DNA from 2 places in the Bacillus sp. C28GYM-DRY-1 genome. Region 2 is predicted to be linked to the other one. Evidence: a T-box and tRNA genes for the amino acid it is inferred to sense, from the RefSeq annotation. Region 2 holds a T-box; the other holds one or more tRNA genes.
The links. The T-box of region 2 lies ahead of glyQ (glycine--tRNA ligase subunit alpha). A T-box ahead of a tRNA ligase gene usually reads a tRNA of that ligase, here a tRNA-Gly.

Region 1: it has a tRNA-Gly gene. The T-box ahead of glyQ (glycine--tRNA ligase subunit alpha) is inferred to sense a tRNA for this amino acid. The anticodon was not compared.

The regions. Positions count from the first base shown of each region.
Region 1 is NZ_JAUMKF010000032.1:7,448-22,827, reverse strand. Features, by position in the region: gene Q3W56_RS19685 (NAD(P)H-dependent oxidoreductase) at 1-117, opposite strand, end outside; gene Q3W56_RS19680 (MFS transporter) at 140-1,738, opposite strand; partial or broken gene Q3W56_RS19675 (HlyD family secretion protein) at 1,779-2,445, opposite strand; gene Q3W56_RS19670 (MarR family transcriptional regulator) at 2,481-2,945, opposite strand; gene yhbH (sporulation protein YhbH) at 3,105-4,283, opposite strand; gene prkA (serine/threonine protein kinase PrkA) at 4,463-6,358, opposite strand; partial or broken gene Q3W56_RS21225 (hypothetical protein) at 6,732-7,266, opposite strand; gene Q3W56_RS19650 (bactofilin family protein) at 7,278-7,991, opposite strand; gene Q3W56_RS19645 (YhbD family protein) at 7,982-8,623, opposite strand; gene trmL (tRNA (uridine(34)/cytosine(34)/5-carboxymethylaminomethyluridine(34)-2'-O)-methyltransferase TrmL) at 8,749-9,231, opposite strand; gene Q3W56_RS19635 (amidase domain-containing protein) at 9,269-10,198, opposite strand; gene queG (tRNA epoxyqueuosine(34) reductase QueG) at 10,266-11,426, opposite strand; gene Q3W56_RS19625 (B3/B4 domain-containing protein) at 11,509-12,132, shown strand; tRNA gene Q3W56_RS19620 (tRNA-Gly) at 12,222-12,295, opposite strand; gene Q3W56_RS19615 (helix-turn-helix transcriptional regulator) at 12,489-12,689, shown strand; gene Q3W56_RS19610 (hypothetical protein) at 12,690-13,163, shown strand; gene rpsN (30S ribosomal protein S14) at 13,181-13,450, opposite strand; partial or broken gene Q3W56_RS19600 (hypothetical protein) at 13,563-14,098, opposite strand; gene katA (catalase KatA) at 14,548-15,380, shown strand, end outside.
Region 2 is NZ_JAUMKF010000010.1:10,274-25,653, reverse strand. Features, by position in the region: gene pgpH (cyclic-di-AMP phosphodiesterase PgpH) at 1-1,896, shown strand, start outside; gene ybeY (rRNA maturation RNase YbeY) at 1,897-2,370, shown strand; gene Q3W56_RS11250 (diacylglycerol kinase family protein) at 2,351-2,722, shown strand; gene Q3W56_RS11245 (cytidine deaminase) at 2,843-3,253, shown strand; gene era (GTPase Era) at 3,234-4,139, shown strand; gene Q3W56_RS11235 (YqzL family protein) at 4,284-4,427, shown strand; gene recO (DNA repair protein RecO) at 4,464-5,231, shown strand; T-box leader at 5,271-5,446, shown strand; gene glyQ (glycine--tRNA ligase subunit alpha) at 5,529-6,416, shown strand; gene glyS (glycine--tRNA ligase subunit beta) at 6,409-8,448, shown strand; gene ccpN (transcriptional regulator CcpN) at 8,581-9,219, shown strand; gene Q3W56_RS11210 (pyruvate, water dikinase regulatory protein) at 9,245-10,057, shown strand; gene Q3W56_RS11205 (YaiI/YqxD family protein) at 10,311-10,805, shown strand; gene dnaG (DNA primase) at 10,839-12,650, shown strand; gene rpoD (RNA polymerase sigma factor RpoD) at 12,849-13,964, shown strand; gene cccA (cytochrome c550) at 14,293-14,655, shown strand; gene trmK (tRNA (adenine(22)-N(1))-methyltransferase TrmK) at 14,912-15,380, shown strand, end outside.

The DNA.
Region 1 (15,380 bases), on a different contig from region 2:
ATCTACGTGGTCGATGAACACTTCAGCCGCGTCGTTTTCCCGAGCGCCTTCAGCAATCGCTTCTGCCAATACCTTCGTATGTTCGCCTTCACTGTCATACACTACATAAATTTTCATTCAGGAAACCTCCCTGTACAGTTTAAGATTCCTTAACTTCTTTTGGTGCCGGAAGCAATGAAAGCTCCTCTTTTTTCTTCTTGCGCAATTTATCTTTTCTGACGTCACGCAGGAAGATACTTAAAATTAATCCTGCAACGCAGAATAATGTTGCCCACATAAAGGCGTCATTAATCCCCATGACGTTTGAATCGAGTGTCGCGTGTTTATAAATATGAGTGTAAATATACGTTTTCGCTGTCTCATAAGGTACATTCATATTCACCATTAAATTCGAAATTGCATTTTGAAACGCATGGAGGAAGTTCGGGTCCGCCGTGTTTGTTTTATCTGCAATTTGTGAATAATGGAATGTCGTCCGGTTCGTATAAATCGTCGTAATTAAACTTGTTCCGATTGATCCGCTGATTTGGCGAAGCGTGTTGCTCATCGCCGTTCCGTGGCTGTTCAGACGGGCAGGAAGCTGGTTCATCCCGGCTGTCATGACTGGCATCATTAAGAGAGACATACCAAATGCTCGAATAGCATAGATCAGCATGATGTGCGTATATGGTGTATCAATTGTCAATTGTGTGTATTGATATGTTGTCACCACTGTCACGAGAAGCCCAATAATCGCAAGCGGTCTCGGTCCGAATTTGTCAAACAAAATACCTGAGATCGGTGACATAATCAGCATCACGATCGCACCCGGAAGCAGAAGCAGACCGGATTGAAGCGCCGTAAATCCGACCAGGTTTTGCAGATAGATCGGCAACAGGAACATACCAGTGTAAAGTGCCACTGTAATAATGATATTGATTACACTTGATAATGAGAAAATGTCATATTTAAACACTCTGAAATCAAGCATCGGATCATCATGCCGCAATTGCTGAACCACAAAAGCAACGATTGCAATGACGCCGATTATAACTGTAGACAGTACAATCGGGTCGGTCCAGCCGTCAGAACCCGCTTCACTGACTCCGTATAACAAGGATGCGAATCCGACAATCGAGAGGATCGCTCCAAGTGTGTCGAGTTTGATTTTTTGCGGCTCCACCAGATTCTTAAATATGAAGAAAGCCACAATGATAACAATTACGCCGATCGGCACAAGTCCGTAAAACATGATGCGCCATGTGTAATGCTCAATAATCCACCCAGAAAGAGTCGGGCCGACCGCTGGCGCAAACATCATCGCAAGTCCGAAAATCCCCATTCCTTTCCCCCTGCTTTCAGGCGGGAAGATTAACAGAATGGTTGTCATAACGAGCGGCTGCAAGATACCTCCGCCGACGGCTTGGATCAAACGGCCGATTAGCATTACAGAGAAGTTAGGTGCGATACCGCAGACTAACGTACCAAGCGTAAAACAGAACATAGCGACGAGAAAGAGACTCCGTTGGCCAAACCGTGTAATCAGGAAGGCAGATAACGGAATCAATACGCCGTTAACAAGCATGTAACCTGTTGTCAGCCACTGAATCGTCGTTGCACTTACACCAAATTCAGTCATTAAGTGCGGCATTGCGACGTTAAGCAATGTTTGGTTTAGTATTGCCAAAAATAAACCCGCCATTAGCACAATAAGCAATGTCATAGGGTTTTTTGTGTTTTTGTCTTTGCCTGTAGCCATCTAAGACAACCTCCTTTCATGGTTTGATGACTGATCTGTTTTACTCAGAAATCTTAACAGATGCATTCATACCAGGAATCACCTTATCAGATGGGTTTTTGATTGAAATTTTAACAGGAACTTTTTGCGTTACTTTTGTGTAGTTTCCGCTTGAATTCGTAGATGGAAGCATATCAAAAGTTGAGTTAGTCGCATAGCCAATTTCTTCTACAGTGCCGTCAAAAGTTGTATCAGGATCTCCGTCAACGACTACATCTACACTATTACCCACTTCAATATCGGCAATATCTGTTTCTTTAATATTTGCTGTGATGTACAGGTTGTCCATATCAATGGTTTGCGCAATTGTAGTACCAGCTTGTACAGTTTGTCCGTTTTTCACTTCGTTTTTCACAATTGTTCCATCCATAATGGATTTCACATCAACAGTTTGTTCACCTTTGATTTTTGCAACTGTGTCGCCTTTTTTCACTGTTTTTCCTTCTTCAAGATTCCAGTCGGATACTTTACCTGCTGCTGGAGCTGAGATAGCTGCCATATCGCCGGCTACTTTTGCTTCATCTGTTTTTACGTAGTTTGTGCTTTGATAATAGTAGTAAGCACCTCCGCCTATAATTGCAAGAACAACAATCAAACCGATAATGTTGGTCAGAATTAAACGTCCTCTGTTCATTTTGTTTTTCTCCTTTCGTTTCATCCTCTATCATTTTGTGGAAAGATGGTGAAAATATGTGGGGAGTTTTCAATTACCGCTTTTTTCTGAACAGCCTTCAGCGAGCTTCGCTAAGCTCCCTGCAAGCTTGCGCAAATATAGAAGCTGAGACGTGTCAAGCTCCTGATACAGGCTCGCGCCCATTTTTGCGTATTGCACAGCGGCTTTCTGTAAAAGCTCTTCCCCCTCTTCGGTTAACTGAATCATTACGATACGGCGGTCACCCGGACTGTCATACCGATTCATCAATTGCCGGTTATATAGGATATCAGTCATCCGCGTAACAGAAGCAGGCTTAAGATCAAGCGACATGGCCAGCTTGCTGAGCGGCGTGCTTCCGCTTTGATGAATTTTAAACATCAGTAAATATTGAAGGACTGTAATATCAAAAGGCTCAAGTACAATCTCCAATATCTTCTTCTGCTTTTTATAGATAGCCCGAGACGTATCAAAGAGCTGTTCAAAAGTGAGCAAAGCACGTTCTGATTCAGTCAACTCCTTTTCACCTCATTCCTCAATAATAGTTCACAAGATAAAATATTAATAAATGAAAGAAGATTTGTCAAAGGAAAAATTTCTTTTTTCCTTGTATTTTTTTCTCAAACGGTTTCTTGCTTTTATTAAATAAAAAAAAGCCCTAAAAAGGGCTTTTCATTACGAAAATTGATGGCTGACACCGGATTCTTCATTTCTGAAAAAGTTCTTCAACGCCTGAAAAACATCGGATTTCTGTTTTAAAATATAGTACTTAAATTTCTCGTTTTTCACATTTTTATATGCAGACATTAACGTTGAATGCCTGTTGTACTGATTGACCTCGCCGTAACAGAATAGATTGGCCTTCTTCATAATATCATTAACCAGTTTCACACAACGCGCGTTATCCGATGTCAGGTTATCACCGTCAGAAAAATGAAACGGGTAAATGTTGTAGCTGGCGGGATTGTACTTTTCGTCAATAAGCTCAAGCGACTTCCGGTATACAGAAGAACAGATCGTGCCGCCGCTTTCCCCCTTTGAGAAGAAGTCCTCCTCCGACACGACTCTTGCTTCTGTATGATGGGCAATAAATTCAATTTCAACGGTCTCATATTTTGTCCGCAAAAAACGGGTCATCCAGAAAAAGAAACTTCTGGCCATGTATTTTTCCCAAACCCCCATACTGCCGCTTGTATCCATCATTGCTAAGACGACGGCTTTTGACTCGGGCTTCGTTATGTCATTCCACGTCTTATACTTCAGGTCCTCCGGGTAAATCGGATAAAACGACGGCTTCCCTGACATCGCGTTTCGTTTAAAAGCCGACATCATTGTTCTTTTCTTATCAATATTACCTGTTAACCCAGTTTTACGGATATCATTAAATTCAATATCTGTATGAAGGATATTGTCCCGCTCTTTTTGCTGGAGATTCGGAAGTTCTAATTCCTTAAAAAGCGCTTCTTCTAAATCTATTAATGAAACTTCTGCTTCATAATAATCTTCGCCTGCCTGATCACCGGCTCCCTGTCCTTTACCCGGCCCCTGTTTTTTGTCTGATCCGTCCCGGGCCACAACATCTCCAACCTGGCTGTCGCCTTCTCCTTGCCCTACGTGTTTATTTTTATCATAGTTATAACGGATTTTATACTCATCCAATGAACGGATTGGGATCTTCACTACATCTTTTCCATTAGACATAATAATACTTTCCTCAGTCACGAGGTCCGGAAGATTGTTTTTGATCGCTTCCTGCACTTTTTTCTGGTGGCGCTGCTGGTCATCGAAGCCTTTGCGATGGAGGGACCAGTTTTCCTCAGAAATCAAAAAATGGCCGCTGTCATTTTGGGACATGAATTCCCCTCCTTAACCATTTGTGGTCGTGATACATACGTATTCCGGCTTGTGCCAGATTATGAAACAAGTCTTTCGATAAGATTTATATTCATCATATGCACAAAAGCATGGTTAATTGACAAACTATTTAGAAAATGGGACAAAATAACCCGCCCTATTCGGACGGGTCAAGGTACTTATCGGTTCAGCAGGCTGCCGACATATTTCAGCAGCTCATTAGCACTCGTCGAGTTGTAGCCGTGCTCATCAATTAAACGGGCCACGACTTCATTTACCTTTTTCAGCTGCTGCTCATCCGGCGTTTTTGTTGATGTCGTAATTTTAACAACATCCTTTAGATCAGCAAACAACTTTTTCTGAATGGCTTCACGCAGCCTCTCATGAGAATTGTAATCAAACCGCTTCCCCTTTCTCGCATAAGCCGAGATGCGGATTAAGATTTCTTCGCGGAACGCTTTTTTTGCGTTTTCCGAAATGCCGATCTGCTCTTCGATCGATCTCATAAGCTTTTCGTCAGGGTTCATTTCTTCTCCTGTCAAAGGATCACGAAGCTTGTTTTTATTGCAATAGGCCTCTACGTTATCGAGGTAATTGTCCATAAGGGTTTTAGCTGATTCTTCATATGAGTACACAAACGCTTTTTGAACTTCCTTTTTCGCAATGTCGTCATATTCCTTGCGGGCGGCAGAAATAAAGTTCAAATACCGCTCCCTGTCCTCGCTTGAAATCGAAGGGTGCTGATCAAGACCTTCTTTTAAGGAACGAAGAACATCAAGAGAATTGATCGACTCCATATTTTTTCTGATAATTGTTGAAGAAATCCGGTTGATCACGTACCGCGGATCAATGCCGCTCATTCCTTCGTCGTTATATTCTTTTTTCATATCCTCAACGTCGACAGAATTATACCCTTCCACACTTTCTCCATCATACAGTCTCATTTTCTTGACCAGATCAATATCCGACCGCTTCGGTTCTTTTAATCGGGTAAGAATCGAGAACATCGCAGCAACCTTCAACGTATGCGGAGCAATATGAACATCCGACACATCGCTCTCCGCGATCATTTTTTCATAAATTCTCTCTTCCTCAGACACTTTTAAGTTATAAGGCACCGGCATCACAATGATTCTCGAGTGCAGGGCTTCATTTTTCTTATTAGAAATAAATGAGCGATACTCCGTTTCATTCGTGTGAGCCACGATCAGCTCATCAGCAGAAATTAACGCAAATCGCCCGGCTTTAAAATTCCCTTCCTGTGTCAATGAAAGCAAATGCCAGAGAAATTTCTCATCACATTTCAGCATCTCCTGAAACTCCATCATCCCGCGATTCGCTTTATTCAGCTCTCCGTCAAACCGGTATGCGCGCGGATCTGATTCTGAACCGTACTCAGCAATGGTTGAGAAATCAATACTTCCCGTCAAATCAGCAATATCCTGAGATTTCGGATCAGACGGACTGAATGTTCCAATTCCCGTACGTTTATCTTCTGAAAAGAAAATGCGCTCAACCTTCACATCCTCAATTCTTCCTCCGTACTCTTCCTCCAGCCTCATGACATTTAAAGGAGAAAGACTTCCTTCTATTCTAATGCCGTATTCTCTGTAAAAGTCATCACGCAAATGATGGGGAATTAAATGTAGAGGGTCTTCGTGCATCGGGCAGCCTTTAATCGCATATACAGCGCCATTATCCGTCAATGTGTATGCTTCGAGACCTTTTTTTAGCATCGTGACCAGCGTGGATTTACCGCCGCTCACAGGTCCCATCAGCAATAGAATCCGTTTTCTGACATCAAGACGTTTCGCGGCCGGATGAAAATACTCTTCCACAAGACGCTCTAAAGATTCCTCAAGCCCGAACAGTTCGCGGTCAAAAAAGCTGTACTTCTTACGTCCGTCAATCTCCTCTATCCCGCTGTCTTTTATCATATTAAAAACACGAGAATGAGCAGATTGCGCGACCATTGGATTTTCTTTAATAATCTCCAAATAATCGGCGAATGTTCCTTCCCATTTCAGCCGCTGCTCTTCCTCTCTGTACTGTTCAATTTTCTTTAATATATCCATAAGGACCTCCTCCATCATGTTTGATGCGCTATGCAAATAAGGTACTTTATAAAATCTATGCTGCCACCTCGTGATACATGCTTTGGTTTCTTAAAATAAGATACTTATACAGCGTTGACAAGGCAGACCGCAACCGTTCATAATGAAGAAAATACAGAATCATCCAGACTCTGACAGCACGGAAAAATTGAAGAGGGGGAGAGACGGTGAAAACAATCATCATGATGGGTGTCATTGTCACTTTTTTAGTATCAATTTTTACTGCAGGGTACGAAAGCAAGCCGGGAAAAGAATAAAAAAGGGTGCTCCTCGTAAGAGCACCCTTTTTTGTATAACAGAACAATGTTTTATGGTTTTTCTTTAATCTTTAATTGATGATCACTTCTTTTCCCCTGACAACTGCCGCCCTCGCTATTCTCCACATAAACCTTGATATCCTTCTATGGCGCCGGCAATCAGTTTCACTTTCTACCGGTCGGTTAAAAAAGCTCGCGCGTCTTTTCACTATAATGGTTGTTCCGCCGATTTCCCGCAGGCTTTTATCATGGCTCAATCCAAGCTTGATATCACCGGCATTTAATAAACCGTGATACATTAATGCAGCCTGAACATTTACATTTCACCATCACCTTTAACGCTAAGCTTCCCTTTCTCAGTCATATTCCCGCAAATATCAGTCAGGCTTTATAAATTGAATCGATCAAATTGAAGGAAGCCGCTGATTTTCATTATGCGAATACACACAGCCGCTCATTCTCTGCTTCCCCGAGAAAAAGACCTCTGGCAGCCCGCGGCAGACAGCACTTCACTGATTACACCTTCACCTTTGATGCTGGCATGGTGGTATCCACCGCCTGCAGCGTGTCCGGCGCCATAAATTTTAAATGTCCCAGCTTTGTTGCCTCCATTACGATCCTCCTCACATCCTCGTGCATGTTTCTACCGATGCGCTCGGATCACAAGTATAGACCCCGCTGTATTCCACGGCTTCGATCTGGCAATTCGGCCCGATCTTCACTTTATTTCCGCGCACGGTTTTCGCTTTTGTATTTGTCAGATCAATTTCGTCACCTTCGATCAGTTCAGCCGTTAAAACAGGCTGCGGCAGCAGTCTAAGCAATGTCAGCATCCCTTTCCTGCCTGTCACTTGAAGGTGGCGGCATCCGATCTCACGTACATAACTTTCCCCGGCAGAAAGCTTAATGAACACCTGGTCAACGTTTAAAAGCCCGCTGACTTTGCATTTCCCTTCCGATTGAAAGGTTTCCGTTTCACAATCCGCTTCCATGACTGCTTTTCCGCTAATGACAATGTTATCAGCCTTGACTGTGCCGCCAATTGTTGTTGATCCAGCAATCTTTAATTGTTTTGCAGATACCTCTCCTTCAATGATACCTGTTCCGTTAATTCGAATAAATTTTGCTTCAACGTCTCCATGTATCTTTCCTGAACCGCTGATGGTTACCGCTTTCGCTTTGACGCTACCGTCAGCTGTTCCGGTTCCATTAAAAGAAAAAGTGTCACACTCCACATCCCCGGCCACTGTTCCGCTGCCGTTGATTTCAACTGATTGAAATGTTCCTCCCTTTGAACTTCCTGATCCGTTTATCACCAGCTTTTCCATTACATCCATTGATGGCCCTCCTGTATATATGTTGTTTTTAACTCCTCTGACGCTTTTACTAAATCTACCCGTTCCACAACCTTGACGGACGATTCAAACAGAATGCTGTCCGCTGCAGCCGCTATAAAACAAGTTGTGACACCGAGCTTCCGCAGCACAATCAGCTCCGTCTGTTTCTTGATCTCTTCAGTATCATGCTGCTTTAACACCTCTGCAGCCATTTTTGCTTCTGCCAGACTGACATTGCCGGACTGCAGGAGTCCTTCAAGCACATACAGCGATAGCAGATCTCGGGAAGAAAAAACCGAATCTCCTCCGCCATTTGAAAAAACATCAAGTGCAGTTCTTGAAATCAATCCTCTATGAATCAATTCATCAGCAGTCATGCTGACATCCTTCATTTTCGGTGACAGCATTTCCCTCATTTCATCCAGTGACAAATTTTCCTTCATCTTTTGAATCATTGAAATGCGGTTTAAAATATCCTCTCTCGGAAAAAACGTTTCTTGTCCTGTAAATGTGGATTTGCGTATAAACCATTCCTCAGGAATTAAGTTTTTCCGCTTCCACCGATACAGCTGACCATATGAAATTGATGTTTTTTCAAGCAATTCTTTTTTAGAGATTAATTGTTCTTCCATAAGTCCAGCTCCTTTGGTGGGTTCATTGTAACATAACACTGTTATGTTTTTAAGCCCAAAAACAAAACAAAGCATTTCCCACAGCACAAAAAAATCCGCCCATCATCAATGAGCGGATTTTCTCACTATGTTAAATCACGGTAATTTTGCTGACGCAGCGCTTCATAAACGAGAATCGCCGCAGTGTTGGACAGATTTAACGATCTAACGTGCTCTGTCATCGGAAGACGCAGGCAGCGTTCCATGTTATTTTGAATTAAATCCTTTGGCAAACCGCTTGTTTCTCTTCCGAATACGAAGAAATAATCCTCGTCAAGATCAGTGTAATCAAACGATGTATGAGGCTGCTGACCGAATTTCGTGATAAAGAAAAACTGGCCTTTTTGATATTCCTCAAACAATTCTTCTAACGAATCATGATACACAACGTTAACAAACTCCCAATAATCGAGTCCGGCACGCTTCAGCATTTTATCATCCGTTGAAAAGCCGAGCGGACGAATCAGGTGGAGCGTTGTATTGGTTGCTGCACAAGTACGTGCAATATTCCCTGTATTGGCGGGAATTTCTGGTTGATATAAAACAACATGTATTGCCACAATGTTCACCTCTGTTTTTCTTATCCGCTCATCATTATATCATTAATTAGTCTTTTGTCGTATCATCAACGATGTGAAAAAAGGCATATCGTATCGACGGCGTATATGCTGTAGAATCCTCGTATGACCAATACCTCATCCGGCTGTCATAGGACTGGGCATTGACAAGCGGCATATTGCCTTTGTCCTTCGCCACGACAATCGTTGTATGATTAAATCGGCCGTCTCCTTCAAAGTCATAGCAAATCACATCGCCCGGCATCAGCTCTTCCGCAGATTTCATCCGCACCGCACGAAGACCGGCCTTTGAATTCGACAAATACATTTTCATAGAATGAGCCACCGTCCAGCTGTAGCTCCATGAGCTTTGTTTCATCCACCAGCCTGATCCTCTATTCGGATGGCCGCGCATCGGCGCGCCTCCTGCTTGAAGGCACTGTGAAATAAAATTCGTGCAGTTATCGCTGAAATTTTTATATGCCGGGTTGCGCTTGTTCCAAAATTTCTCGGCATATTGCACAGCGCCGAGACGATCGTATTGAAAGGCCCTACCAAACGCTTCCCTTTCCTCTTGAGTATAGTCAATAATACTGGTCCCTTCATGAAATCCAGCCGGCTTTTTCGCAATGTCTTGATCACTAATCAAAATATGATCATAAAGGAAAGCCACCCGCTCCTCTATGTGCTCTTCCATATACAAGCTGTCATCCTGCGCCTTACACACGTATTCGTAATGGATGGTATACGTAAGGCAGGTCGTTCCGTCATCCTCTACCCGCATATGATCGATGATGGCCTTTGCTTTCGCTTTTATGATGTCAACTTTACGTTTTTCCAGAAGCTTCTTCTTTCGCTCCAAGACTTCAAGGTCTCCGACTTCAGACTCTTGTCTCATAGCATGCCCGTTAACCAAATAGCTCAGCCGCTCCTCCGCTAATTGTTCTAAAATGTGCTTCAAGCTCACCCCACCCGCCATACTTTTTTATAGAGAAAAAACACTTGGATACATCTCAAGTGTTTTTTCCTTCTGTTCTATACGTATGTCAGGACAGGCCTTGTTTAGTCATGCCTGAAGCTTTTAGCAACTCAATTCCTTTTTCAATTTCCAGCTTTGCCTCTTCATCCTTCTCTTTTTCAAGCGCTTTTGCAAGCTCTTCTGCATATCCATGATCACCGATTTTACCGATCGCCCATGCAGCTGTTCCTCTGATAACAGGACGCGGATCTTTATGCATCAGTTCCGTCAATTCAGGCAGTGCGGAAGCATCCTTAAAATGGGCAAGGGCTAGAATGGCGTTTCGCTGAATCGGTTTCTTCCCGCGCCAAGAACCTGAGACATGTCCGAATTTCTCCTTAAATTCACGGTTGCTGATGGTCAATAGCGGCTTCAATAATGGTTTGGCTATCTCAGGGTCAGGCTCCATTTCCGGATGGAGGTGAAAATCCTTCCCCTTATTGAGAGGACACACCGTTTGACACGTGTCGCACCCATACAGGCGGTTTCCAATCTTTGTCCGGAATTCATCAGGCAAAAATCCTTTCGTCTGGGTCAAAAAAGAGATACAGCGCTGCGCATTCAGCTGTCCCGGATTTACAAGGGCTCCCGTCGGACAGGCGTCCAGACATTTTGTGCAGGACCCGCACATATCTTCAATTGGCACATCAGGCTCAAAAGGTATATTCGTAATCATTTCTGCAAGATACACATAAGAGCCATACTCAGGCGTTGTGATCATACAATTTTTCGCGCTGAATCCGATGCCTGCCCGCTCTGCAACGGCCCGGTCAGACAATTCGCCAGTATCGACCATTGACTTTGTTCTGATATCCTCATGCTTGCTTCTCAGAAATTCCTCCAGCAGATCGAGCTTTTCCCTCAGCACATCGTGATAGTCTTTGCCCCAGGAGGCTCTGCAAAAAATGCCTCTGCGCTCAGTTCTCGTGCTTCTCGGCGCATCCTTCATTCTGGAAGGATATGCGAGAGCGATCGCCACAATTGATTTCGCTTTCGGTAAAAGCAGCTTCGGCGTCACCCTTTTCTCGATATCAGGCTCTTCAAAGCCGGAGAGATAGCCGAGTGATTCTTGAAGAATCAAACGGTCTTTTAAACTGTCAAATGTATCAGCGGTCGTAAAACCAATCTTGTCCACGCCAATGCTTTTCGCGTATTCAATTAATTCTTCTTTGAGCTGATGAACGTTCATGTTTTGCACAGCCTCCTTTCTTTGTGATAAAACGATACAGCGTATATAATAGGTTGATATCACGTAACTGGAGTGAATGCTAGTGAATATCAAACTTGATTCTGTTATTACTGAGCGCGCGGCCGGCTTACATGCGGCTGCTGTGATTTATGAGAATATTGATGTCAGCTACTCTCCGCAAATGCTGAAAGGCAGGCTTCGCCTATTTCAAGAATCCCTGTTTTTCGATTATGCGGACGGCGGAATATCTGATGAGCCCTTCGTCAAGGAATGGCAGGAACTCTTTAAACAGCTTAACCCTACATTTGAGGGAGAAACAACCCCAATGGAGGACATGCTGATCCCAATATCCAGAGAACAATTCATGGAAAGTAAGGATTCAGCCCATGACACCAACGATTTTTTCGCCTTAAAATATTCTCTGCCCATTATGATTTATGATGCCGGCAAGCTACATGAGCCAGTCCGAATCTCATTGGGAGAAAAAGAAAACATACTGCTTTTCTCTGATAAAAACGGCATATTTGGCGATTTAAAAAACAGTGTCAATCGCTATCCCGTTTCAGACAAGACCAAGAGCATGCTGCAAATCATTTTTTTCCCGCCATCCATTGAAAAAAGCAGTGCTGTTAGACTCTTATCATCATTAACGAAAATGTTTGAACAAATTCACGGCGGTGCCCATACAGTACATTGGCTTACGTAAAGAACACGATTGACGTGTTCTTTTTTACATAAAAAAACGCAATACTTCGTTTATCTAAGAAACGAAACACTGCGTTAATAACGTATGTATGGAGCGGGTGATGAGAATCGAACTCACGACATCAGCTTGGAAGGCTGAGGTTTTACCACTAAACTACACCCGCATTTGTGTTTGTCAGTAACAGTACCGTCCTGACTTGTCTAATATTACACGTTTATTAATTTTTCGTCAAGGGAATATAAAAATTTTGTCGAAAAAAAGTTTTATATTTGTAAATTTGTTAAGTCACATTTACATAATGTTAAGTATACTATACAATATAATCAATCGAGCATGCGAAGGGGACAGACGTCATGATGAAAAATAAAGTAAAAGAGCTGAGGGCGCGCTTCGGCTATTCTCAGGAAAAACTCGGAGAAACGATTGGCGTTACAAGACAGACTGTGGCAGCTATTGAAAAAGGCGATTATGTTCCCTCACTGTTGTTAGCACTGAAAATCTGCAAGGCCTTCTCCATGAAAATGGAGGATGTCTTTTGGTTAGAGGAGGAAAACTAGATGAGCATGAAAACAAAAGCAGCTTTTCAACTTGTTTTATTTGGCCTTGCATGCTGGACGCTAATTGCATACTTTGAAGCATCAGAAGGCATTGCATCTTTTATCCGCACAAAGAGCGGCGAGATGATGTTTGAATTAAACCTCACTCCCTTTATTCTGTTTGTTGCGGCGTCAGCGGTTTATTTGTACTTACAGAAGAAAGGCCGCCCTGCTGCAAAAAAGCTTCTTCTGCCAGATGAATTTGAAGAGCAGGATGAAAGAGAGAGAATGATGACGGCAAAAGCATGCCGCGCGTCATATATCGCCGTCTACTTCTCGCTTCCTGTCGCAGCGGTTCTTCTCATTTTTTATCCGCTTTTTCAATCGCGTATTCCGTTTTTCCCTATTATTATTGTGTTTATCATCATGATCATCCAGCACCTATCCTATGTCATCTCTTTCAAGAAAAACGAAAAAAACTCCGGCGCTCTGTAATCGGCCGGAGTTTCTTCTTACCAGCTCGCTTTTTTCACACCGGGAATCTGGCCTTTATGAGCCAGCTCCCTGAAAGCGATTCTGGACAGTTTAAACTTCCTCATATATCCTCTCGGGCGACCCGTTACCATGCAGCGATTGTGGAGTCTTCCCGGTGCTGAATCTCTCGGCAGCTTGCTGAGTGCCTCGTAATCTCCTTTTTCTTTCAACTCGCGTCTAATATCACCGTATTGTTCAACAAGCCGTTGGCGTTTTAACTCTTTTGCCACTTTTGATTTTTTAGCCAAGACACATAGCCTCCTTTTCAAATCGAAATTATTACGATTTAAAATGTATCATGCACGATTCAAAAAAGCAAGCACACTGTTTTGAAAAACAGAAGGCCAGTGCCGTCCATTTTTAATCTTGCAATTTTACATAATATAGCAAGGCATCTTGATGTTTGATTATATCTTTTTTATGTTCAGAGGTTTTCATGTTTTTCTTGATATCTCTTATACTGCTGCCGATTAATACAGGTTTTTCAAAAGAAATCGGCTCTGCCGACGAAATATTCTGAGTCATTTCATGTGTAGCGCTACCATCACGCCGAAATGACGTACCAGCCGCAATATTCCCCTGTTTATCAACAATTCCATAATGAACGGTGCTCAGCTTATTCTTTCCTTCCCCCTCCTCATTCTCAAAGTACACAAATTGTAATAAATCAGGTTTTTCCTCCGAGTAATCTGTACTTACCTGTCCAACGGTTTCAACAAGCTTTCCGTTTTAATAATGCTCTATATACATTTCAGCTCCAGAAATGCTATCGCTGATATTTGCAACCTCGGCAGTGAATGTTTGTGAGGCTGCAACATCGATCCTGTTTTTTTCGAGGTCTGACATATCCGCCTCTTTGATTTCCATTTGTTTTTATCTTCGCATGCTGTCAGCATAGCGATCAGGCAAATGATTGTTGCGCTTACTAATGTTTTCAGAAAAACAGCTCCCTTCTTTACCTATCATACCATGCTCAGAGGCTGTGTTTTACTTAAACCAGCTGCGCCTTTTCCCCTTTTATTCTAAAACTTTCTCGTCCGCTCATTTTCAAATGGCAAAACCAAAAACCAAGTTCTGCAACATAATACGCCTTTCTAAGAGAGGATAGCCGGACGTTGTCAACTTGTTTATCACTTACTCTGCTTGTTTCGCAAATAGAGTAGAGAAAATCATTCCCGCAAAATTTTTTTATTCTTTTCAAAATCCGTTATGACAAGGGTTTATCAACATTTTCAATACTATATATCGCTTAATAAAGATAACTATTTTATAATAATTATAAAATAATATTGACTTTTTACTTAGAGATGATATTATGTTCTTATAAATTTCAAGAGGTGATGACATGAGTTCAAATAAACTGACAACTAGCTGGGGCGCTCCGGTTGGAGATAATCAAAATTCAATGACTGCCGGTTCTCGCGGACCAACTTTAATCCAAGATGTACATTTACTCGAAAAATTGGCCCATTTCAATAGAGAACGTGTTCCTGAACGTGTCGTTCACGCCAAAGGTGCGGGTGCACACGGATATTTTGAAGTGACAAACGATGTTACAAAATACACGAAAGCCGCTTTCCTTTCTGAAGTCGGCAAACGAACACCGTTGTTCATCCGTTTTTCAACAGTTGCTGGTGAACTTGGCTCGGCTGACACCGTCCGCGACCCGCGCGGATTTGCTGTTAAATTCTATACTGAAGAAGGAAACTACGACATCGTCGGTAACAATACACCAGTCTTTTTCATCCGCGATGCGATCAAGTTCCCTGATTTTATCCATACACAAAAAAGAGATCCAAAAACTCACTTGAAAAACCCTACGGCTGTATGGGATTTCTGGTCACTTTCACCAGAATCACTGCACCAAGTGACAATTCTAATGTCAGACCGCGGAATTCCTGCGACACTTCGCCACATGCACGGCTTCGGAAGCCATACATTCAAATGGACAAATGCCGAAGGCGAAGGCGTATGGATCAAATATCACTTTAAAACAGAACAAGGCGTAAAAAACCTTGATGTCAATACAGCTGCAAAAATTGCCGGTGAAAACCCTGATTACCATACTGAAGATCTTTTCAACGCGATCGAAAACGGTGATTTCCCTGCATGGAAACTATATGTGCAAATCATGCCTTTAGAAGATGCAAATACGTATCGCTTCGATCCGTTTGATGT
Region 2 (15,380 bases):
GAGGACGCGGTTGAAGATCAATATACCTTAAAAAAAGAATATACAGACAATCGGATTGACCTTGTGACATCTATATTTGACAGTATTAGCGAAGTGAAAAAATCATCAGAAGAAGACAGTAAATCACCATCGGAAAAAGCAATTGTTAAGTCTGTGAAGAACAAATTAACGTCAGATGTGAATGATTCCATATCAGAGGATTCCATCAAGATATTGCTGAAAGCAAACAGTGAAGACTTTTCTTTTGTCAGAGATACGGTCATCACAGTAGTGAATACGGTCATGAGCAGTGAAATCTCATCGGATAAACTATCTGATGCAAAGGATAAAGTGGAAAAAGAGCTAAAGGGCAATTCTATCCCATCTAAATACTTGGGAGCTGCGACAGAAATCGGGCGTTTTGCTATTATCCCGAATTACGTCTTCGATCCAAAAGCGACAGAGGCAAAGCGGCAGGAAGCGTCAGACAATGTCCAGCAGGTTCAGATCAAACAGGGGCAGGTGCTCGTGGAAGAAAATGACCTCATTGATCGAGAAGTGTACAGAAAACTTGAGCTGACCGGGTTATTAAATAACTCAAATCTCTTTAAACCGATCAGCGGCCTATTGATTATGATCGGACTTTTCATTGCAACGCTTGTCTATTATTTTGAAAAACAGAAACAAAACCTAAAGGTTAAAAACCAATCCATCCTGCTGTTCTCCATTATCACAACGCTTTTGCTTGTTATTATGGAGGTTGTCAGTTTGTTCCAGAAGATGGAATATCATAATATCGGCTATCTGGTCCCCATTGCGGCCGGCGCGATCTTAATCAAACTGCTGATGAATGAACGCATTGCCATTCTAGGAAGTATCATTCTTGCGATTTGCGGAAGTATGATGTTTAATCAGGGTGTGACAGGAACATTCAATTATGTCATAGGGATTTATTATTTGATCAGCGGGATTTCAGGTGTTTTATTTTTAGGAAAACACAATGCAAGATCTAAGATTTTGCAGACTGGGCTTTTCGTAGCGTTTATTAATATGATTGTCGTTCTTTCCTTGTTATTGATCCAAAACACTGCGCTATCAGGACTTGAAATCGGTACGCTAATGCTGATGGGCGTCGTGTCGGGATTTGCTTCTTCTGTATTGATCATCGGCCTGATGCCGTTTTTTGAGACAGGCTTTGGCATTTTATCCACTATGAGGCTGCTTGAGCTGTCAAATCCTAACCACCCGCTGCTGCGAAAAATATTAACAGAAACACCAGGTACATATCATCACAGTGTAATGGTCGCCAATTTGTCAGAGGCAGCCTGTGAGGCTGTTGGAGCCAATGGTTTGCTTGCAAGAGTCGGCGCGTATTATCATGATCTTGGAAAAACAAAGCGTCCGCAATATTTTATTGAAAACCAAATGAATATAGACAATCCGCATGACAAGCTGTCTCCTCAGTTGAGTAAAAATATCATCATTTCTCATACCACTGACGGTGCGAATATGCTGAGAAGCTATAAATTTCCGAAGGAGCTTGTCGACATTGCTGAGCAGCATCATGGAACGTCGCTTTTAAAGTTCTTTTATTATAAAGCGAAGGAAAAAGGGGACCAGATTACTGAAGAAGAGTTCCGTTATCCAGGACCAAAGCCGCAGTCAAAGGAAGCCGCGATTATATCAGTTGCTGACAGTGTTGAAGCGGCCGTCAGATCCATGCATAATCCAAATCCTGAACGAATTGAAAAGCTTGTCCGGGGTATTATATCCGATAAGCTTCAGGACGGACAGTTCAGTGAATGCGATCTGACATTTAAGGAGCTGGATACAATCGCAAAAACGCTCTGTGCAACATTAAAAGGAATTTTCCACTCCCGGATTGAATATCCGGAGGCTACTAAGAAGGTGAAATAGATGAGTTTACTGATTGATATCGTTGATGAAACGGGGAGTGTCTCTGAAGAGATGCTCAAAGAAGTAGAAAACCTGCTTCAATTTGCCGCTGACCGTGAAGGCGTTCAGGATCAGGCTGAAGTTTCTGTCACGATCGTTACCAATGAAGACATTCAGCAGATCAATAAAGAATACCGAGGAAAGGATACGCCGACAGACGTCATCTCATTTGCTCTTGAAGAAGAGGGAGAAGGCGAGGTTGAAATCGTGGGCGCAGAAATGCCGCCGGTTTTAGGTGATATTATCATCAGTGCGGATCGCACAAGAGAGCAGGCAGAGGAGTATAATCATTCTTTTAAAAGAGAGCTCGGATTTCTTGCCGTGCATGGATTTCTGCATCTTTTAGGATATGACCATATGACGAAAGAGGAAGAAGAGGAGATGTTTACTAAGCAAAAGGATTTGCTGGACGCCTATGGACTCAAGAGATCATAGAAATGAGCTGCAGCGGTTCTTCAAAAGCTTCGTCCATGCAGGCCGGGGCATCTGGGAAACAGCGCGGACGGAGCGGAATTTCCAATTTCATCTCGCAGCCGCCTGCGCTGTTCTTATTTGCGGCTTCCTCGTGGAGCTCAGCCCGATTGAATGGGTGATTATTTTCTTTTTGATCGGAGGAATGTTTTCGCTGGAGCTTTTAAATACAGCCGTTGAGCATACGGTTGATTTAATTACAGACAAACATCACCCTCTTGCTAAAGCGGCTAAGGACGCTGCCGCCGGGGCTGTTTGCGTTTTTGCCGTCATTTCGGGTATCATTGGCTTACTTATTTTTTTGCCAAAGCTGTAATGGCTGAAGATTCTTACATTTATTTTACATTTTTAGAAATGGGCGTGAAAAAAAGCGCGCGATTATGTAAAATATAAAGTGATAGCGGTACCATTATAGGTAAGAGAGGAACATGTACACATGAACAAACAAGAATTAATAACAGAAGCTTTAAAAGCACGTGATATGGCATATGCGCCGTACTCCAAATTTCAAGTAGGAGCCGCTCTTCTTACCAAGGATGGAAAAGTGTACAGAGGCTGCAACATCGAGAACGCGGCATACAGCATGTGCAATTGCGCTGAGCGTACCGCTTTGTTTAAAGCTGTTTCCGAAGGAGATACAGAGTTTCAGATGCTGGCCGTTGCGGCTGACACCCCAGGACCGGTATCTCCGTGCGGAGCCTGCCGCCAGGTGATTTCTGAGCTTTGCACAAAGGATGTTATTGTCATACTGACTAATTTACAAGGACAAATAAAAGAAATGACTGTGGAAGAATTATTGCCAGGCGCATTTTCATCGGAGGATTTACATGACGAACGAAAGCTTTAAATCAGGATTTGTATCCATTATCGGAAGACCAAACGTAGGAAAATCTACATTCTTGAACAAAGTCATTGGACAAAAAATCGCAATTATGAGCGATAAGCCCCAAACGACGAGAAACAAGGTGCAAGGAGTTTTGACGACAGGCACATCACAAACGATTTTTATTGACACACCAGGGATTCATAAACCTAAGCATAAGCTTGGGGACTTTATGATGAAAGTGGCGCAAAATACATTAAAAGAAGTTGATTTGATCTTGTTTATGATCAACGCCGAGGAAGGCTACGGGAAGGGCGACGAATTCATCATTGAGAAATTGCAGAAGATGTCTACGCCTGTATTTTTAATCGTAAACAAAATTGACAAAATTCATCCCGATCAATTGCTTCTGTTAATTGACGAATACCGTGGACGTTATCCTTTTAAGGAAATTGTTCCGATTTCTGCTTTAGAAGGAAATAATATCGAAACATTGCTCGCTCAGATTGAAGCATATTTGCCGGAAGGGCCGCAATTCTATCCGAGTGATCAGGTAACCGACCACCCAGAGCGCTTTATCATTTCTGAATTAATCAGGGAAAAGGTACTGCATCTAACGAGAGAAGAAATCCCGCACAGCATTGCGGTAGCCATCGAATCCATCAAAGCACAGGACAACGGTTCTGTGCACGTAGCGGCAACGATTGTGGTCGAACGGGATTCCCAAAAAGGCATTGTGATTGGAAAAAAAGGAAGCCTGCTGAAAGAGGTTGGAAAAAAAGCGAGAGCGGATATTGAAGCACTGTTAGGCTCCCGTGTCTACCTTGAATTGTGGGTCAAAGTGCAGAAAGACTGGCGTAATAAAATGTCCCAGCTTCGCGATTTTGGCTTTAAAGAGGACGAATATTAATCTCCTTGCTGTGTCATTTTCTCACAGCAAGAGGGATACATTAGCAAATTTTGTTTAACATGAAATGGAGGACATCTGGTCAAGATAAAGGTAAGAATTTGGAATTTAGGTAAGCTAGTTTAACTACAGAAAGGTGGGTTTCTTGTGTTGAATTTTACCTGGAACGTATTTTCTCAAACAGGAAATGTTGATACGTATCTTCTTTTTAAAGAACTGGAAAAAGAGAACATGGAAAGACCCGAAGAACTAGAAGATGAGCTAGCCCGATTTGATTATCCAATTTTATAAACATCTTGGCCGCTCCTGCTTTAGGAAGGTGCGGAAATGCTGACAAAATGTGAAGGAATCGTTCTTCGCACAAATGATTACGGAGAGACGAATAAAATCGTTACATTACTGACAAGAGAACACGGAAAAATAGGTGTTATGGCAAGAGGCGCCAAAAAACCGAACAGCCGTTTATCAGCAGTCAGCCAGCCCTTTTTGTATGGTTCGTTCCTAATGCAAAAAACATCGGGCCTCGGAACCCTTCAGCAGGGTGAAATGATCCTCAGCATGAGAGGCATCAGGGAAGATTTATTTTTAACAGCATATGCGGCGTATATTGCTGAGCTAGTGGACAAAGGCACAGAAGAAAAGAAGCCAAACCCTTATTTGTTTGAATTTATTTTAGAATCGTTTAAACAGCTGGATGAAGGAACAGATCCGGATGTCATCACCTTCATTGTTCAAATGAAGATGCTCGGTGTCATGGGGCTGTATCCTGAGCTGAATCACTGTGTGCATTGCAAAAGCCAGGACGGGACCTTTCATTTTTCTGTTCGTGATAACGGTTTTATTTGCCATCGCTGCTTTGAAAAAGATCCTTACAGGGTTCCAATTAAACCGCCAACGGCAAGGCTTTTGAGACTGTTTTATTACTTCGATCTGTCGAGGCTGGGCAATGTGTCCTTAAAGCAGGAAACAAAAGCTGAGTTAAAGCAAGTAATTGATTTATATTACGAAGAATATTCAGGGTTATATTTAAAGTCAAAGCGCTTTTTAGATCAAATGGAAAGCATGAAACATCTAATGGGTGAAAACAAAAGTTGACATCTGGTCCATCTTTTTATATGATCATTTATTATAAAATATGTTGCAGTGAGAGAAAGAAGTACTTGCGTTTACCTCATGAAAGCGACCTTAGGACGGTGTAAGCTAAGGATGAGCACGCAACGAAAGGCATTCTTGAGCAATTTCAAAAAAAGAGGCTGGGATTATGTTCTCAGCAACTAGGGTGGAACCGCGGGAGAACTCTCGTCCCTATGTTTGCGGCTGGCAAGCATAGAGACGGGAGTTTTTTGGTTGCTGCCGCAGTCATTTTATGAAGGAAAAGTGGAGGTGCTTGAAATGAATATTCAAGACATGATTCTAACATTGCAAAAGCATTGGTCCAGTCAGGGCTGTGTGCTTATGCAGGCTTACGATGTAGAAAAAGGGGCCGGCACGATGAGCCCGTATACGTTTTTGCGCAGTATCGGTCCGGAGCCGTGGAAAGTGGCTTATGTAGAGCCTTCCAGACGCCCTGCAGACGGCCGATACGGGGAGAACCCGAACAGACTGTATCAGCATCATCAGTTTCAGGTCATTATTAAACCGTCTCCTGACAACATTCAAGAGCTGTATTTAGATTCCTTGCGTGCTCTTGGAATTGATCCCCTTGAGCACGATATTCGCTTTGTTGAAGACAATTGGGAAAACCCATCTTTAGGCTGCGCAGGTCTTGGCTGGGAAGTATGGCTTGACGGAATGGAAATCACACAATTTACGTATTTCCAGCAGGTCGGAGGACTAGAGTGTAAACCGGTTTCTGTAGAGATTACGTACGGAATTGAGCGTCTCGCGTCTTATATCCAGGATAAAGAAAATGTTTTCGACTTGGAATGGACGTCAGGGTTTACAGTAAAAGATTTATTCATGATGGCGGAATACGAACATTCCGTTTATACGTTTGAAACGTCAGATGTTGATATGCTGTTCCAATTGTTCAGCACGTATGAAAAAGAAGCGATTAAGCAAATGGATAACGGACTTGTTCATCCTGCATATGACTATGTGCTGAAATGCTCGCACACCTTCAACCTGCTTGACGCCAAAGGTGCGATCTCTGTTACCGAACGGACAGGCTATATTGCAAGAGTGCGAAATTTAGCGAGAAAAGTAGCAAAAACCTATTATGAGGAACGAGAAAAACTAGGGTTCCCAATGCTTAAAGGGGAGGGTTCTTCTCATGAGTAAACAGGATTTACTTTTAGAGATCGGTTTAGAGGAAATGCCGGCGCGCTTTTTAAATGATAGCATGGTTCAGCTTGGTGAGAAGCTGACAGGCTGGCTTAAAGAAAAAAATATCACACACGGTGAAGTGAAGCTCTTCAATACACCAAGACGCCTTGCTGTCTTCGTAAAGGATGTAGCAGAAAAGCAGGATGATATAAAAGAAGAGGCGAAAGGGCCTGCGAAAAAAATTGCCCTTGATGCAGACGGCAACTGGACAAAAGCGGCAATTGGCTTTTCAAAGGGCCAAGGCGCAGACGTGAAAGACCTGTACATCAAAGAAGTAAAAGGCACAGAGTATGTATTTGTGCAAAAGTTCCAAGCCGGCCAAGAAACGAAATCGCTTCTGCCGGAACTGAACGGTTTGGTTACTAGCTTACATTTCCCGAAAAACATGCGCTGGGGAAATGAGGATTTGCGTTATATCCGGCCAATCAAATGGATTGTCGCTTTATTTGGACAGGAGGTCATTTCATTTTCGATCACAAACGTTGAGTCTGGACGGACAACACAAGGACACCGTTTCCTTGGACATGAAGTGTCAATTGACTCACCTTCAGCTTATGAAGAGCAGCTGAAAGAACAGCACGTTATTGCTGATCCAAACGTCCGGAAACAAATGATTCAATCTCAGCTGGAAGCGATGGCTGCAGAAAACAATTGGAGCATTCCAGTTGACGAAGATCTTCTTGATGAAGTGAATCATTTAGTGGAATACCCAACAGCTCTTTACGGTTCATTTGAATCTGAGTTTCTGTCCATTCCTGAGGAAGTGCTTGTCACGACAATGAAAGAGCATCAGCGCTACTTCCCTGTCAAAGATAAGAACGGAGAATTGCTCCCTCACTTTATCACAGTCAGAAACGGGAACAGCCACGCGATCGAAAATGTGGCCCGAGGCAATGAAAAAGTGCTGCGTGCGCGTTTATCTGATGCTTCATTCTTCTACAAGGAAGATCAGAAACTAAACATTGATGCAAATGTGAAGAAGCTTGAAAACATTGTTTTTCATGAAGAGCTTGGTTCTCTTGCTGATAAGGTTAGAAGAGTTACTTCAATCGCAGAAAAGCTTGCCGGCCGTCTACAGGCTGATGAAAATTCATTAAAACATGTGAAGCGGGCTGCTGAAATTTCTAAATTCGACCTCGTTACGCATATGATATACGAATTCCCTGAGCTTCAAGGAATTATGGGTGAAAAGTATGCGAGAATGCTTGGCGAAAATGAAGCTGTGGCTGTGGCAGTCAACGAACACTATATGCCTAGATCAGCAGGCGGAGAAACGCCCTCTACTTTCACCGGAGCTGTTGTAGCAATGGCGGATAAGCTAGACACAATCGTTTCATTCTTCTCTATCGGTGTTATTCCGACCGGTTCTCAGGATCCTTATGGGCTGCGTCGCCAAGCGAGCGGTATTGTTGCGATTCTTCTTGACCGCAACTGGGGAATTTCGTTTGAAGAGCTGCTTACTTTTGTACAAACGGATAAAGAAAATGAACTGCTTGATTTCTTCACTCAGCGTCTGAAGTATGTCTTAAATGCTGAACAGATCAGACACGATGTCATCGATGCCGTGCTGGAAAGCTCTGAGCTTGAGCCGTACTCAGCGCTGAATAAAGCACAAGTTTTGGAACATAAGCTTGGTGCACCGGGATTTAAGGAAACAGCTGAAGCATTAGGCCGAGTGATCTCTATCAGTAAAAAAGGAGTCCGAGGAGACATTCAGCCTGATCTGTTTGAAAATGAATACGAGGCCAAACTGTTTGATGCCTACCAAACAGCGAAGCAAAACCTGCAGGAAAACTTCAGCAAAAAAGATTATGAGGCGGCACTTGCTTCACTTGCAGCCTTAAAAGAACCGATCGATGCTTACTTCGATCATACAATGGTTATAGCAGATAATGAGACATTAAAGGCAAACCGTTTGGCGCAAATGGTAAGCTTGGCGGATGAGATCAAGTCCTTTGCGAATATGAATGCCCTTATTGTAAAATAAAGATAGAAAAGGCGGTTGCTGTGTAATCGGTAATCGTCTTTTCCCCATTTATAAGTTTTTTGTTTGATTACAAGATATTTACGATATAATATGGATTATTATTTCTTTACATAGATATGAAATGAAAAGGTGGTGAGTACGATCGAACTAAATAAACGGCAAGAACATATTTTGCAGATTGTAAAAGAAAACGGGCCGATTACAGGGGAGCATATTGCAGAAAAGCTGAACCTAACCAGAGCAACATTGCGTCCGGATTTAGCCATACTCACCATGTCAGGATTCCTTGAGGCGCGTCCGAGAGTCGGTTATTTCTACACTGGAAAAACCGGAACACAGCTTTTGGCGGATAAACTCAAAAAGCTTCAGGTGAAAGACTTTCAATCTATCCCCGTCGTGATTCATGAAAATGTTTCTGTGTACGATGCGATTTGCACCATGTTTTTAGAAGATGTAGGTACTCTGTTTGTGGTGGACCGTGATGCTGTTTTAGTGGGGGTGCTTTCACGAAAAGACTTGCTGAGAGCGAGCATAGGCCAGCAGGAGCTTACATCTGTCCCTGTTCATATCATCATGACAAGGATGCCGAATATTACGGTGTGCAGACGTGAGGATTATGTGATGGACATTGCAAAGCATTTGATAGAAAAACAAATTGATGCACTGCCTGTCATCAAAGATACCGATAAAGGCTTTGAAGTAATCGGGAGAGTGACAAAAACAAATATGACAAAAATACTTGTCAGTTTATCTGAAAATGAAATCCTATAAGATCGCAAACTAACGGGGGGATAATATGAATAACCGCATCATCTATGTTGTATCGGATTCCGTCGGTGAAACAGCTGAATTGGTAGTAAAAGCAGCACTCAGCCAATTTAACGGTTCAGCGGACGATACACATGTCAGAAGAATTCCTTATGTTGAAGATATAGGCACTATCAATGAAGTGATTTCACTTGCAAAGGCAGACGGCGGCATTATCTGTTTCACACTAGTTGTGCCCGAAATCAGAGAATATTTGATTGCCGAAGCGGATAAAGCAAATGTTTTATATTATGATATTATCGGCCCGTTAATTGATAAAATGGAAACAGCCTACGGTTTAACGGCGAAATACGAACCGGGGCGGGTGCGCCAGCTTGATGAAGACTATTTTAAAAAAGTGGAAGCGATCGAGTTTGCAGTTAAATACGATGATGGACGTGATCCAAGAGGGATTTTAAAAGCTGATATCGTTTTGATCGGGGTATCCAGAACGTCTAAAACCCCGCTGTCTCAATATCTCGCCCACAAGCGCCTAAAGGTTGCAAATGTTCCGATTGTTCCCGAGGTTGACCCGCCGGAAGAACTCTTTAACGTTGATCCGAAAAAATGCATTGGCTTAAAGATTAGCCCAGATAAACTGAATCATATCAGAAAAGAACGGTTAAAATCACTTGGGCTTAATGACAAAGCGATCTATGCAAATATCAACAGAATCAAAGAGGAACTGGAATATTTCGAAAAGATTGTGGACAGGATCGGGTGCCAGGTTGTTGATGTTTCAAATAAAGCGGTTGAAGAAACAGCAAATATTATCCATCATCTCAAAACAAAAAATATGTAACTCAGGACGCTCTATCCTGGGTTTTTGGCTATGCAAATAGGGAATAATGAAAAATAATAGCATCTTTGTGAAGTTTGTATTATAATAAAAAATTGTGATAAAATGATTAATTTTAGGTTTAAGGTTCGTGTGATACGAATAAACTATTATGGGTAAGATGTCAAGAATTTCTCCCGGAAATTTTTCGACAAATTCATATACGTCCGCATTGATAAAGGATGTGCGATTTTGCTTGCTTTTATGCAGGAGTTTAATGGAGGGATGGAGAATTACTCTTCTTAATGAACAAGAAAAGACGATTTTTGTCGATGCAGATGCTTGTCCGGTAAAAGATGAAATTTTACAAACAGCATCTGAGTATGAAGTTGAAGTACTTTTTGTCGCTTCATTTGAACATTATCAGCTTTCCAGAAGCAATGAAGAAAAATGGAAATATGTTGATCCTCATAAAGAAGCTGCTGATTTATATATCGCAAATCACGTAAAACCGGGAGATATTGTTGTGACGCAGGACATCGGGTTAGCATCCCTGCTGTTGAACAGAAATGTCTCCGTCATGTCGGAAAGAGGGCGTCTTTACAAAGAAGGCATGATTGATTTTGCTCTTGAGAGCCGTCATTTTTCCGGCAAACAAAGGAGAAAAGGCATATACGCCAAAGGGCCTAAAAAATTGAATGAAGAAGATCGAGAACGATTTATTACTCTGCTGCAAAAAATCCTGTCGAATGATGAAGGGATTTTGCACTAAAGCATCGAATAATGTACGACGGAGTGTTATAAGATGGGAAATCGGATACCAGATGAAATTGTGGATCAGGTGCAAAAGTCGGCAGATATCGTTGAAGTCATAGGTGATTACGTTCAATTAAAGAAGCAAGGCCGAAACTACTTTGGACTCTGTCCTTTTCATGGAGAAAGCACACCTTCGTTTTCCGTATCGCCCGACAAACAGATTTTTCATTGCTTTGGCTGCGGAGCGGGCGGCAATGTTTTCTCTTTTTTAAGGCAGATGGAAGGCTATTCATTTGCCGAATCGGTTTCTCACCTTGCTGACAAATACCAAATTGATTTTCCAGATGATATAACAGTCCATTCCGGGGCCCGGCCAGAGTCTTCTGGAGAACAAAAAATGGCTGAGGCTCATGAGCTCCTGAAGAAATTTTACCATCATTTGTTAATAAATACAAAAGAAGGTCAAGAGGCGCTGGATTATCTGCTTTCAAGAGGCTTTACGAAAGAGCTGATTGATGAGTTTCAGATCGGCTATGCTCTTGATTCTTGGGACTTCATTACGAAATTTCTCGTAAAGAGAGGCTTTAGTGAGGCGCAAATGGAAAAAGCGGGTCTCTTGATCAGACGAGAAGACGGAAGCGGATATTTTGACCGTTTTAGAAACCGCGTCATGTTTCCGATCCATGATCATCACGGAGCTGTTGTTGCTTTTTCAGGCAGGGCTCTTGGCAGCCAGCAGCCTAAGTATATGAACAGTCCTGAAACACCGCTCTTTCATAAAAGTAAACTGCTTTACAATTTTTATAAAGCCCGCCTTCATATCAGAAAGCAGGAAAGAGCGGTCTTATTTGAAGGATTTGCCGATGTCATATCGGCTGTAAGCTCGGGTGTAAAAGAAAGCATAGCTACAATGGGAACGTCTCTGACAGATGATCATGTCAAGATCTTGAGAAGAAATGTCGAAGAAATCATTCTTTGCTATGACTCTGATAAAGCCGGTTATGAAGCCACTTTAAAAGCTTCAGATCTTCTGCAAAATAAAGGCTGCAAAGTCAGAGTTGCAATGATTCCTGACGGATTGGACCCTGACGATTACATCAAAAAGTTCGGCGGGGAAAAATTTAAAAACGACATTATCGACGCCAGTGTCACCGTAATGGCGTTCAAAATGCAATATTTCCGCAAGGGAAAGAACCTGTCTGATGAAGGAGACCGCTTAGCTTACATTAAAGACGTACTGAAAGAAATCAGCACGCTTTCAGGGTCTCTTGAGCAGGAAGTCTACGTAAAACAGCTTGCTTCAGAGTTTTCGCTTTCACAGGAGTCTTTAACCGAGCAGCTGTCTGTTTTCAGCAAGCAAAATAAACCTGCTGACAATGGCGGTGAAACGAAAACGCGGCGAGCGCATCTGACGACAAAAGCAAGGCAAAAACGTCTGCGTCCGGCGTATGAAAATGCAGAAAGGCTGTTACTCGCCCATATGCTTCGAGATCGAAGCGTTATCAAAAAAGTGATTGACCGCGTAGGCTTTGAATTTAACATTGATGAGCACCGCGCATTAGCCGCCTATCTTTACGCTTTTTATGAAGAAGGTGCCGAGTTGACGTCTCAGCATCTGATGGCCAGAGTGACGGATGATCAAATTAGCCAGCTCTTGTCAGATATACTAATGCTTCAGATTAATCAAGAGCTCAGCGAAGCCGAGTTATCAGATTATGTAAAAAAAGTGTTGAATCAAAGAAATTGGTCAATGATAAAAGAAAAAGAGGCGGAAAGAGCCGAAGCCGAAAGACAAAAAGATTTTTTAAGAGCTGCTTCTCTGGCTCAAGAAATCGTTACATTGAACCGATCTTTAAAATAACTGAAAAACCGGTGAGGAGCATTTATTGGCAATGATTCCTTGCGGAGGAGCAAATAGATCGCTTAACCTCATCATGAATTGTCATTTCATTATTCGCACATTATTAAAGGCAGTTCACATAGAAAACGCCTGAATGGACCGAATAAGAATCATACCGCTTATAGAATTCGTTGCAAGCTTTGGAAGGAGGGATCCATAATGGCTGATAAACAAACCCACGAGACAGAATTAACATTCGACCAAGTGAAAGAGCAATTAACAGAGTCTGGTAAAAAACGTGGCGTTTTGACATATGAAGAAATTGCCGAGCGTATGTCCAGCTTTGAAATTGAATCAGACCAAATGGATGAGTATTATGAATTTTTAGGTGAACAAGGTGTTGAATTAATTAGTGAGAATGAAGAAACAGAAGATCCTAATATTCAGCAGCTTGCCAAAGCCGAAGAAGAATTTGACCTTAATGACCTAAGTGTACCGCCTGGCGTCAAAATCAATGACCCAGTTCGTATGTATCTAAAGGAAATCGGCCGGGTTAACCTTCTTTCTGCAAAAGAAGAAATCGCCTACGCTCAAAAGATTGAAGAGGGTGACGAAGAATCTAAACGCAGATTGGCTGAAGCGAACCTACGGCTTGTTGTCAGTATCGCAAAACGGTATGTCGGACGCGGAATGCTGTTTCTTGATCTGATCCAGGAAGGTAACATGGGTCTGATGAAAGCCGTTGAAAAATTTGATTACCGTAAAGGTTATAAATTCAGTACGTATGCTACGTGGTGGATCAGACAGGCGATTACTCGCGCCATTGCCGATCAGGCGAGAACGATCCGGATTCCCGTTCATATGGTTGAAACCATTAATAAATTAATCCGTGTGCAGCGTCAACTGCTGCAAGATTTAGGCAGAGAGCCAACACCTGAAGAAATTGCGGAAGATATGGATTTAACACCTGAAAAAGTACGTGAAATTTTAAAGATCGCACAAGAGCCGGTATCGCTGGAAACACCGATCGGTGAAGAAGATGATTCGCATCTTGGTGATTTCATTGAAGACCAGGAAGCAACTTCACCATCAGACCATGCCGCATACGAGCTATTGAAAGAGCAACTGGAAGATGTACTTGATACGTTAACTGATCGTGAAGAAAATGTATTGCGTCTTCGATTCGGTCTTGATGACGGCCGTACAAGAACATTAGAAGAGGTCGGCAAGGTATTTGGAGTAACAAGAGAGCGTATTCGACAAATCGAAGCCAAAGCGCTGCGGAAACTAAGACATCCTAGCAGAAGTAAACGTTTGAAAGATTTCCTCGAATAAGATGGAACGGGTCTTGCAGATCCGTTCTTCTTTTTTTCAAAAATGTATATGGATAATATGCCTTTATTTTACTGAAAAATGATGTCATTTGCAAATGGACAATGTGATGAAAAATTCTAAATATGATTCCATATTTTATATTGTAAGCGTATACAATGCATTATACAATAGAATAAGATGGATATCAGAGAAATAGGCATGTTTCTATTCAATTTTGTATAAATTGTGAATAAAAAACTTTTGAATAGCAATCCATTTACTTTTTGTAAAAATAAGTTAGAATTAGAAGTGTTTACATAGGGGGAAGGATCAAAAAGGGGGAAGGGAAATGAAATGGAACCCGCTTATTCCATTTTTATTAATCGCTGTTTTAGGAATTGGTCTAACTTTCTTTTTATCAGTAAAGGGGCTTGATGACTCTCGGGAGATTGCAAGCGGCGGAGAAAGTAAATCTGCTGAAAAGGAAGATGCAAACGCTTCACCGGAGGATATTTACAAGGCAAACTGTATCTCGTGCCATGGTGAAAATTATGAAGGTGTTTCCGGTCCGAGCTTAAAAGGTGTAGGGGATAAAAAAGATGTCAGTGACATTAAAACAAAGATCGAAGAAGGTGGCAATGGAATGCCTTCCGGTCTTGTTCCGGCTGATAAGCTAGATGATATGGCAGAGTGGGTGTCAAAAATTAAATAAAAAATCTACCTTTCTCCTAATACGTTCTCAGGCCGCCGAGATGTTCTCGACAGCCTTTTATTTTTGTCTGCGTATGTAGAAGACACACATGAAAAGAAAAGACTGAAAATCGTTCGCACAGCTTGGATTCCGGGCTGATTTTTTATATGATAGTATAGGAAAAAATGATTGAGAAAAGTTGTGATGAAAAGTGAACGAATTAAATTTATCTAAACGGTTGCAAACAGTAGCGAAATACATACCGAATGGAGCGGTGATGGCTGATATCGGGTCTGATCACGCTTACCTTCCTTGTTATGCGGTGCTGAATCATAAAGCCAGCGGGGCAATTGCGGGAGAAATAACAGACGGCCCGTTTTTGTCTGCCAAGCGGCAGGTTGAAAAATCAGGTTTAAGCGCGCACATTTCTGTAAGACAGGGAGACGGCCTGGAAGTCATTAAAAAAGGTGAAGCCGATGCCATTACGATTGCAGGAATGGGCGGTTCTTTAATCGCTCACATTTTAGAAGCGGGTAAAGACAAATTAACGGGGAAAGAACGTCTTATTTTACAGCCGAATATTCATGCTGTTCATATCAGGGAGTGGCTTTATAAAGAAGGATATGCGCTGACAGATGAAGTGATCTTGGAAGAAGACGGAAAGTGCTATGAGGTGCTTGTCGCTGAAGCGGGAGACAGAGATGCGGCTTATGCCGGTATTTCTTTATCAGCTGGTATGCTCGTCG